DNA from 3 places in the Mucilaginibacter sp. 22184 genome. Region 2 is predicted to be linked to each of the others. Evidence: riboswitches for the same ligand, from Rfam matches in the RefSeq annotation. Region 2 holds a riboswitch; each other region holds the start of a gene.
The links. Region 2 has a riboswitch for S-adenosylmethionine ahead of ACTJKG_RS12460 (O-acetylhomoserine aminocarboxypropyltransferase/cysteine synthase family protein). Riboswitches for the same ligand answer to the same signal wherever they lie in the genome.
Positions count from the first base shown of each region.

Region 1: it holds a riboswitch for S-adenosylmethionine, as region 2 does, so the genes downstream of both, metH (methionine synthase) here and ACTJKG_RS12460 (O-acetylhomoserine aminocarboxypropyltransferase/cysteine synthase family protein) in region 2, are expected to answer to the same signal.
Region 3: it holds a riboswitch for S-adenosylmethionine, as region 2 does, so the genes downstream of both, ACTJKG_RS05745 (TlpA family protein disulfide reductase) here and ACTJKG_RS12460 (O-acetylhomoserine aminocarboxypropyltransferase/cysteine synthase family protein) in region 2, are expected to answer to the same signal.

Region 1 covers NZ_JBQEPI010000001.1:585,476-588,873, reverse strand. Annotated here, with positions in the region: gene ACTJKG_RS02460 (Bax inhibitor-1/YccA family protein) at 91-822, shown strand; SAM riboswitch class I at 1,241-1,351, shown strand; gene metH (methionine synthase) at 1,514-3,398, shown strand, end outside.
Region 2 covers NZ_JBQEPI010000005.1:98,950-102,347, forward strand. Annotated here, with positions in the region: gene ACTJKG_RS12450 (trans-sulfuration enzyme family protein) at 1-707, shown strand, start outside; gene ACTJKG_RS12455 (hypothetical protein) at 704-1,537, opposite strand; SAM riboswitch class I at 1,653-1,763, shown strand; gene ACTJKG_RS12460 (O-acetylhomoserine aminocarboxypropyltransferase/cysteine synthase family protein) at 2,013-3,338, shown strand.
Region 3 covers NZ_JBQEPI010000002.1:105,922-109,319, forward strand. Annotated here, with positions in the region: gene ACTJKG_RS05740 (GH92 family glycosyl hydrolase) at 1-578, opposite strand, end outside; SAM riboswitch class I at 1,139-1,247, shown strand; gene ACTJKG_RS05745 (TlpA family protein disulfide reductase) at 1,369-1,938, shown strand; gene ACTJKG_RS05750 (SusC/RagA family TonB-linked outer membrane protein) at 2,300-3,398, shown strand, end outside.

The DNA.
Region 1 (3,398 bases), on a different contig from region 2:
CAATCATATGCTATCACCCTACCCAAACCCCTTCACACGATATTCACATTTTATTCGTAAATTCGTATATTAATTTATTTTAATAAAAAAATGGAAACTAAAGATCCTGAATACGTTTATAAAAACGTAATACAATTAAACGAAACGGATGCATCACGTAAATTCATAGCCAATGTGTTTTTATGGATGTTTGTGGCATTGGGCCTTTCGGCAGTCTGTGCATTCTTATTTTCTCAGAATCAGGCCCTGCTTAATATGCTTATCGATCCTGTCACTGGTCGTAATACAGGTTTAGGTACTATTACGATGTTTGCACCGCTTGCATTCGTGTTAATCATCTCTTTTGGCTTTAACCGGTTATCCTACGGGGTTTTAGCGTTCTTGTTTATTGCTTTTTCGGCAATAATGGGTATTAGCTTAAGCTATATACTGTTGGTTTTTACGGCAGGCTCGGTTTTAGGTGTGTTTATCACTACATCGGTAGTATTTGGTGTAATGGCCATCGCCGGTTATACAACAAATACCGATTTGACCAAATATGGCCCAATCCTGATGATGGGACTGATTGGTATTATCGTAGCATCTTTATTGAATATGTTTATGCACAGCAGTGGCTTAGATTATATCATTAGCTACGTAGGTGTAGCTGTATTTGTAGGTTTAACCGCTTATGACGTACAGAAACTAAAACGTATTGGCGCAGGTTTGGAATACGGTGATGCATCGGCTTCAAAAATGGCATTGATGGGTGGCTTAACTTTATATCTGGATTTCATCAATCTTTTCCTGATGATCCTGCGCTTATTCGGCAGAAGAAGATAATAGCCAGAAAACATATTTTTATACAACAGCCCGGTTCTTTGCAAAAAGAACCGGGCTGTTTAGTTAAAGTCCAGATAAGCACAAAACCGACCGTTCGGTATTTCGCTCTTTTATGGTCAATCATTTAATACTTTTTAAACTTTCCAAAACGGGCAAAAATTTTGTTAAAAAGTGTTAAAACAGCGTTAAAACTTTGTTAAAGTGATCAAAAAACAAGCGTTTTTACTTCGTTTTTGATTAAAAAATGTTAAAATTTAAGGTTTAAAAAGTTTTCCCGGACACGTAATGGCGGGATTTTAGTAGCATAACTCCTCTATACCTCATGCTAAATATTCATGCAATTGTAAACACGTATAAAGTACACCATTGGAGGAGGTAAAACTATTGCATATTAAAGCTTTATTGTGCACCTTTGCATTGCTTATAGAGAAAGGCGGAGGGATTAGACCCTGCGATGTCTTAGCAACCTGTACCATACAAGGTGCTACATTCTACTCAACAATACACAACATGTTGGGAAAGATAAGCGAAAGTCAGTCATATACCCGACTTTTCGAGATAAGCTGTATTTTTTAGTATCAAGTAGCTAGTATCAGGTAGCAAGACAGTTTCTGCCTTTATTCCTGCTATACTACCATCAGGCGCCGGGTTTTCGGTCCTTGATACTTGATACTAGCTATTTGATACCAACATGGATATTAAAAAAGAACTAGAGAAACGCATACTGGTAATTGACGGGGCAATGGGTACCATGATACAACGGTACCAATTATCCGAGCAGGATTTTCGTGGGGAGCGTTTTAAAGATCACACGACCGATTTGCAGGGCAATAACGACCTGCTGAACATTACTCGCCCTGATATTATCAAGGCTATACATGCCGAATACCTGGATGCCGGCGCCGATATTATTGAAACGAATACCTTCAGCACACAAATAATTTCCCTGGCCGATTATAAGCTGGAGGAACTGGCATATGAGCTGAGCTATGAAGGTGCACGCCTGGCCCGAGAAGTTGCCGAAGAATATACCGCCAAAAATCCGGCTAAACCTCGTTTTGTGGCAGGTGCTGTTGGGCCAACCAACCGTACCGCATCGCTGTCCCCAGATGTAAATGATCCGGGATATCGCGCCGTAACATTTGATGACCTGGCCGAAGCTTATTATGACCAGGTACGTGGCCTGGTTGATGGCGGCAGCGATCTGTTGCTCGTTGAAACCATATTTGATACCCTGAACGCCAAGGCTGCTTTATTTGCTATCAACAGGTATGCAAATGAATCGGGTAAACATCTGCCTATTATGATCTCAGGTACTATTACCGATGCTTCGGGGCGTACCCTGTCGGGTCAAACTGTGGAGGCTTTCTGGAACTCGGTACGGCATGCTAACCTGCTTTCGGTAGGTTTAAACTGTGCTTTGGGTGCTAAAGAAATGCGGCCTCACCTGGCCGAGCTTTCCGAAAAAGCCGATGTATTTATATCAGCTTATCCTAACGCGGGTTTGCCTAACGAGTTTGGCCAATATGATGAAACCGCGCACGAAACCGCTCATCAGCTGGATGATTTTATAAAAGCGGGCCTGGTAAACATTGTGGGTGGATGTTGCGGTACTACACCTGAGCACATTAAATGTATTGCCGAAAAAGCCGCTAAATATTTGCCAAGGATAGTTCCTACGGTCGATCCGAACCTGCGCTTGAGCGGATTGGAAGCTGTTACCATCACCCCCGAAAGCATTTTTGTGAACGTGGGTGAGCGTACCAACATTACCGGATCGCCCAAATTCTCGAAACTGATCCTGGCCGAAGATTATGAAGCAGCCCTCGCTGTGGCTCTGCAGCAGGTAGAAGGCGGCGCCCAGGTGATCGATATCAATATGGATGAAGGTATGATCGATTCGGAAGCAGTGATGGTGAAGTTCCTGAACCTGGTAGCTTCTGAACCGGATATTGCCAAACTGCCCATCATGATCGACTCCTCAAAATGGACAGTCATTGAAGCGGGATTAAAATGCATCCAGGGCAAGGGCATCGTAAATTCCATCTCGCTGAAAGAAGGTGAAGAAAAGTTCAAAGAACATGCCCGTAAAATATTAAGCTATGGAGCTGCTACGGTAGTAATGGCTTTTGACGAAACCGGTCAGGCCGATTCGCTGCAGCGCCGTATCGAGATATGTAAACGTTCCTATGATATCCTGGTGAATGAAGTTGGTTTTCCTCCTCAGGACATCATATTCGATCCCAATATATTAACCGTAGCCACCGGTCTGGAAGAGCACAATAACTACGCCGTCGACTTTATTGAAGCTACCCGCTGGATAAAACAAAATCTGCCGTATGCCAAAGTAAGTGGTGGGGTAAGTAATATCTCCTTCTCGTTCAGGGGCAATAATGTAGTGCGCGAGGCGATGCACTCTGCATTTTTATACCATGCCATCCGTGCAGGTATGGATATGGGTATTGTAAATGCCGGTATGCTGGAAGTGTACCAGGAAATTGATAAGACCTTATTAGAGCTGGTTGAAGATGTGCTGCTGAACCGCCGTGAGGATGCCACTGAACGCCTGGTAGAAT
Region 2 (3,398 bases):
TGATATGGTTGGAAACGCCATCGAACCCCTTACTTAAAATAACCGATATTAAAAAGGTTGTCGCTATTGCCAAAGCGAAAGGGATTAAAGTGGTTTGCGATAATACTTTCGCCACGCCGATATGTCAGCAACCGCTTGCTTTGGGCGCCGACCTGGTAATGCACTCCGCAACCAAATATTTTGGCGGCCACAGCGACCTGATGGGCGGCGCGCTGATCACAGCCGAAAAAAGTGAATGGTGGCAAAAAATACGGCAGGTACAGGAAATGGGGGGCGCAATCCCCTCTCCAACTGATTGTTATTACCTGGCCCGCAGCATTAAAACGCTACCTTACCGGGTTAAAGGCCATGTACAAAACGCGCAACTGCTGGCTGAGTTTTTAGAGCAGCATCCTCAAGTTGATCAGGTAATGTATCCAGGTTTACCCTCACATCCACAACATACCATTGCTAAAGAACAAATGCTGGCTTTTGGAGGCATGTTATCTTTTATTGTTAAGGGCGATGAAAACGATACGCATAACATCATTAACAAACTCAAGTTGTTTACCCGTGCCACCAGTTTGGGCGGTGTGGAGAGCCTGATTGAGCATCGCGCAACCGTTGAAGGTCCGGACACTAAAACTCCTATAAACCTGCTTAGAGTATCAGTTGGTTTAGAGCATATTGATGATCTGATAGCGGATTTGAAACAAGCTTTGGATTAATGCCAGGCTGCAAATAGTTTCACCATTTCTTCTGCATTTTGTGTAGAGGGACGGTCTGCAACAACTGTTTCAATTAAAGGAGATTCCGCATATATGGCCTTGACCCTTTTTTCATACCTGTCTTTATCCTTTATAAATTGTTCCGGGTGTTGATAGTAATATTCAATTGCCGATAAACGTGTAGCAGGATTTTTACTGTAAAGTAACATGAGCTCAATTTCGGGAGTGATCTTATCTTTTATGGCGTTATAATTACGTCGATTTTCAAGTAAAATGGGGGAATACCCCATAAAAGCATAAACACCATATATCTCACCCGAGTACGGTGTCATTAAAAATTGTATTTTTTTATCTGTTGTATATTGTTTTGTGTTCGTATTTAAAGGCTTTACCATCTCATCGTATTTGTAATAAACAGGCTTAGTGAAATAACCATTGCCGGGCTCAAATAGTAGTGAGCAAATTTCTCTGTACCTGTTTGTTAATCGGCTGTCAAATGGTAAAAGAGAGCTTAGTTCATAACTGATCAACTTATCTTTAAAGAAAATAAAATGATAGCGAATGGATAAATACCCGATTTCGTAAATGCCACGAACTGAGTAATAATTAAAACCAAGGTCATTACTTTTTCGGTTTACTGCATTAAACAATGGTAGTATACTGGCCGGAGCATTTTTATATACATGAGCTAACCGCTTTACAAACAGAGAGTCTTTTTCAATTAATTCAGGTTTTATTAGAGCAGTATCTTCTTTGATCTGCCCAAAACTGGCTAATGAGTATGAAAGACTAATAAGTAAGAAAATGCACTTTTTTACGCAGGTATTCATTGGTTAAAACAAGTTACTAAAATTTAATTTGGTTTTTTAATTTATATCACCCTATATTTGCAACAATATTTGGTAGCGATACCATTGATCAATTCTCCGCGATAGTTCGGGTTTTGATTTATAAAGAAGCGGCGAGAGATCAGGCTCAATGACCCGCTGGCAACCCTCCAAAATTGGAGAAGGTGCCAATTCCTGTCCCGGAAAATAACCCCGGGGAATATAAATTTATAACCATGAAAAGTTTAATTAAATTTAGTCAGCGCCACATTTTTAATACCTCAAACGGTAACATACAACCTATTTGCTTAAATATTAGCAGTATGTGTATGTGTTGCTGCTGATCCACTGGACGCGTCCTCTTTTTCTGATCCCGGAAAACACGTGTTGCAACAAACAGGTAAAGTTTATTTACCCGCCCGTTAAAAATCCATCAAAACAGTAAAAAATTAATTAAACACATTTCAATCTTACAACTATGTCTGCCAACAATTTAAAATTCGAAACCCTTCAATTACACGCCGGTCAGGAGGTTGATCCAACAACAGGCTCACGTGCTGTACCACTTTATCAAACCACATCATACGTATTTAAAAATGCGGAGCATGGTGCTAATCTTTTCGCGCTCAAGGAGTTTGGTAATATCTACACCCGCTTAATGAACCCCACTACCGATGTTTTTGAAAAACGGGTAGCGGCTTTAGAAGGCGGTGTTGCAGCCTTAGCCACAGCATCCGGGCAGGCAGCACAATTTTTAGCACTAAATAATATATTACAGGCTGGCGATAACTTCGTGACCTCCCCTTTCCTGTACGGCGGTACATACAATCAGTTTAAAGTAGCTTTTAAGCGATTAGGCATCGATGTTCGCTTTGCCAAAGATGATACCGCCGAAAATCTGGAGGCTTTAATCGATAATAAAACAAAGGCCATTTACCTGGAAACTGTAGGTAACCCGGGTTTTGCTATAGCCGATTTTGAAAAAGTAGCAGCCCTGGCTAAAAAGCATGATCTACCGCTGATCGTTGATAATACATTCGGTGCGGCAGGTTACCTATTCCGCCCCTTGGAGCATGGTGCTCATATCGTGGTAGAATCAACCACTAAATGGATCGGCGGTCACGGAACCAGCATTGGCGGTATTATAGTTGATGGTGGTAACTACAATTGGGGTAACGGAAAATTTCCTCAGTTTACTGAACCATCTGAAGGTTACCACGGATTAGTATTTGCCGATGTATTTGGTATTGACGGCCCTTTTGGCAATATCCAATTTATTATACGTGCCCGTGTGGAAGGTTTGCGAGATTTCGGTCCATCGCAATCACCGTTTAACGCCTGGTTGAATATACAGGGTTTGGAAACGTTGTCTTTGCGTGTACAGCGCCATGTAGATAACGCTTTAGAACTGGCCAAATGGCTGGAGCAGCATCCGCAGGTAGCTAAGGTTAGTTATCCGGGCCTTGCTTCATCCCCATATCATGCCCTGGCAAAAAAATATTTAAAAAATGGATTTGGTGCTGTATTGTCCTTTGAGATCAAAGGCGACAAACAACAGGCAAGTCATTTTATTGATAGTTTACAATTGGTAAGTCATTTGGCTAACCTAGGTGATGCCAAAACGCTGATCATCCAACCATCGGCTACAACGCACCAGCAGCTTTCTGACGAAGAACAGTTATCTGCGGGCGTTACACCAACATCATTAAGGGTATCGGTAGGCATCGAACATATTGATGACATCAAGGCCGATTTTGAACAGGCATTTGCCAAAGTAGAGCAGCTTGCTGCAGAGTTAGTATAATAAGTGAGTGGTGAACAGTGAGTGGTGAGTTGAAAATAGAAACTCAACACGCACTGCTTA
Region 3 (3,398 bases), on a different contig from region 2:
TCGGGGTTCAGGTTGATACCTTGTATAATGATATGCGCCTGATCGGCCTTGGGGAAGGTGAACCGGAACATGCCAGAGGTATTGGCACCCGCTATTTCGGCTTTGATCTTGTCTGTGCCGGTCGCCTTTAGCTTTACCGAATAGTAATACGGTTTGGCAACTTCCTCGGTATGGCTATAGGTAAGCGCCCGTTCTTTCGGCAAAACACGCAATTTACCTACTTGCGGCATCACCGAAACATAGCCGTAATCGCCCATCCAAACGGTGGGCTGATGAGTTGCCGTGAACCCGATAACCTTGCTATCCTCATAGTGGTAAACCATGTAGCTCATTTTGTTTTCGCGGCTTTGAGCCACAAAATTGGTCATGGCAAATGGTACGTTTACACAGGGCATAGTACCGCCACCACCATTGCCCGCCTCGAAATCCCTGGCGAAACCTTTTAAAGAAGTCCCTATTATAGGATCAACATAATCAACCTCATCCAGTTGCTTTTTAGGGGTTGTGGTTTGGGCGAAGTTATCCGCGTAAACAAAAACTAGTAAGCCTAACAGGTAAATGCTACGTTTTAATTGCATAGTTAGCAGAAAGTATAATTGGTGAATGATCTGATCACAGACCGAAAACAAATCTCTCATTTTTAAGATCACATTGCTTAAAAATTCTCGAAATATTTACTTAATCGTTTTCCTGATCTTTTGTTTGATGATGATCATGTTTTATTGCATGCCCCTCTTCAAAAACTTTTTAAACCTTGAATTTTAATATTTTTTCAGGCGAAAACAGCGTGAAAAGAGCTTGAAACCGATTAAAAAAATTCCCATTTAACAAATTTCAACCTGTTTTTTTGGTGGTTTTGAAAACTTTAAAAAGTGGCGGGTAATTGGTATTCAATGCTCATAAAAAACGCGTCATTGCGAGCGCAGCGTGGCAATCCCCAATTGGCAGAGCCGCTCTGTATAGTTAGGGATTGCCACGCTGCGCTCGCAATGACGCTTGGTGAGTTTATTTCTTACCTCCTCCCATTTGCCACCAGATTGTAAGAAATAAGCGAAAATTATCAATTTAATATAAAGTCTATGGAATTAGTAGAATTATTTATATGTTTGCAGTCGAAATCGTTCTTTATTTCATTTTTTAATTATCCAGAAAGACTGAGGGAAAGGCCCTGTGATGTCTTAGCAACCTGTACAGATTGTTATAAAGGTGCTAATTCCTATCTGCAAAAATTGCAGAAAAGATAATGATACGTCCACACAATACAGCTATAGCCTGTTTCGATATCCCCCTTCCATCCTTTCTGTTTAATTGAAAAAGTTATTTTTTACCGCCTGCTTAATTATAGAGGGCCCTATTTAATATATTCAAATGAACAACAAATTTTTACTCATAGTTTATCTTTTCCTGTTTACCGGTATTGCTGCCCGGGCACAATCGGCCCAAGCTATTGACTCGGCCAATATCGACCGCGGTTACCTGGTTAAAGTTGGCGAACAGGCCCCTGATGATTTTGAACTGGTACTTACCGATGGTACCAAAACAACTTTAAAGCAATTACGCGGCAAAGTAGTTATACTGCAATTTACCGCCAGCTGGTGCAGCGTATGCCGCCAGGAAATGCCACATCTGCAAAAAGACATCTGGGAAACCTACAAAGACCAGGGACTGGTATTAATCGGTGTCGACCGCGATGAACCTCTGCAAAAAGTGCAGAAATTTCACCACGATATGAAGATCACCTACAACCTGGCGCTTGATCCGGGGGCGAATATTTTTGGAAAATTCGCCAATAAAAAGAGTGGTGTTACCCGCAATGTGGTGATCGATCGTGATGGACGCATTGTTTACCTCACCCGCCTGTATGATACGCAGGAGTTTGCTTCGATGGTAAAAGTGGTGGACGCTTTGGTGAACAATAAAACCGCCTCTGTAAACTAAAATAAATAACCGGGCAGGTGTCGCTTTATGTTGTCACCGTAACTGCTATATCGATTTAACTGATTATCACAACGCGCATGAAAACAAATTACATAACCTTAAACAACGCTATTGTTTTGAACATTTACACTTTAATACCTTCTTCTACCCCTATGTCATCTATGCAAAACATGTGTTGCTGCTGTTAAAACACAGCGTTGCTCGGGTCGGTCAGGCTTTTATCTCAATCAACGCAACACAACCCAACAATCAAAACTTTTACAGTTTAACGGAATGATATAACCGCCCAATTGGCGGGTAAGTAAAACCTTTGATCATTCCCGGTACTGTATGGTATCATTAACATTCACAATCCATTACCATGTTTAAAAATTACAAACTACTACTGGCAATACTGTTGCCTTTTATTTTCATCCAAACGGTTGCGGCGCAATCTGTTAAAATAAGCGGGGTGGTAACCGCCAAGTCAGACGGGCTGCCCCTGCCCGGCGTGAGTGTTTCTGTTAAAGGAACCACCAACGGTGTACAAACCGCCAGTGATGGCCGGTTTAGCCTCAACGCCAAAGTAAATGATGTGCTACGGATAACTTATATTGGTTTTACTACCAAAGAAATACCTGTTACCGGGGCTGATGCATCACTCCACATTATACTGGAGGAGCAAGCCAACGCCCTGAACGAGGTTGTGGTTACCGCTCTCAATATATCTAAAGATAAAAAGACGCTCGGTTATGCCGTACAGGGTCTTAAATCAAAAGATATATCTGAGGCCAAAGAAACCAACCTGGTGAATGCGCTGAGTGGTAAAATAGCAGGTGTAAATGTAACCAACAGCCAGGGCGATATGGGATCGTCACGTATCATTATCCGTGGCGAAACTTCTATTGCAGGCTATAATCAGCCATTGTTTGTGGTTGATGGTTTACCGGTTGATAATACCCAGCAATTGGGTGTAGGCGGTTCAAGGGATTTTGCCAATCCTATTTCAGACATCAACTCCGAGGATATTGAATCCATTTCGGTATTAAAAGGCCCTAATGCGGCCGCGCTTTATGGTTCACGCGCTGGGGCTGGTGTTATCCTCATCAAAACCAAAACCGGTAAAGGCGCCAAAGGCCTTGGTGTTAACATCAACTCCAATACTTCATTTTCGAGCTTATTGGGCCTGCCTAAATATCAAAACGAATACGGACAAGGTTCAAACGGTAAATTCAGCTATGTGGATGGTAAAGGCGGCGGTGTTAATGATGGTGTTGACGAAAGCTGGGGACCCGCGTTAAATGGCCAGCTTATACCGCAGTTTAACTCCAATGGCGTTCCGGTTCCGTTTGTGGCGCATCCCGATAACGTAAAGAATTTTTTCAGAACAGGTGTTACGCTCAACAATGGCGTTTCACTTTCCGGCTCGGGCGATAAATATGATTTCCGTTTAGGCTATAACAACCTGCACCAAACCGGCG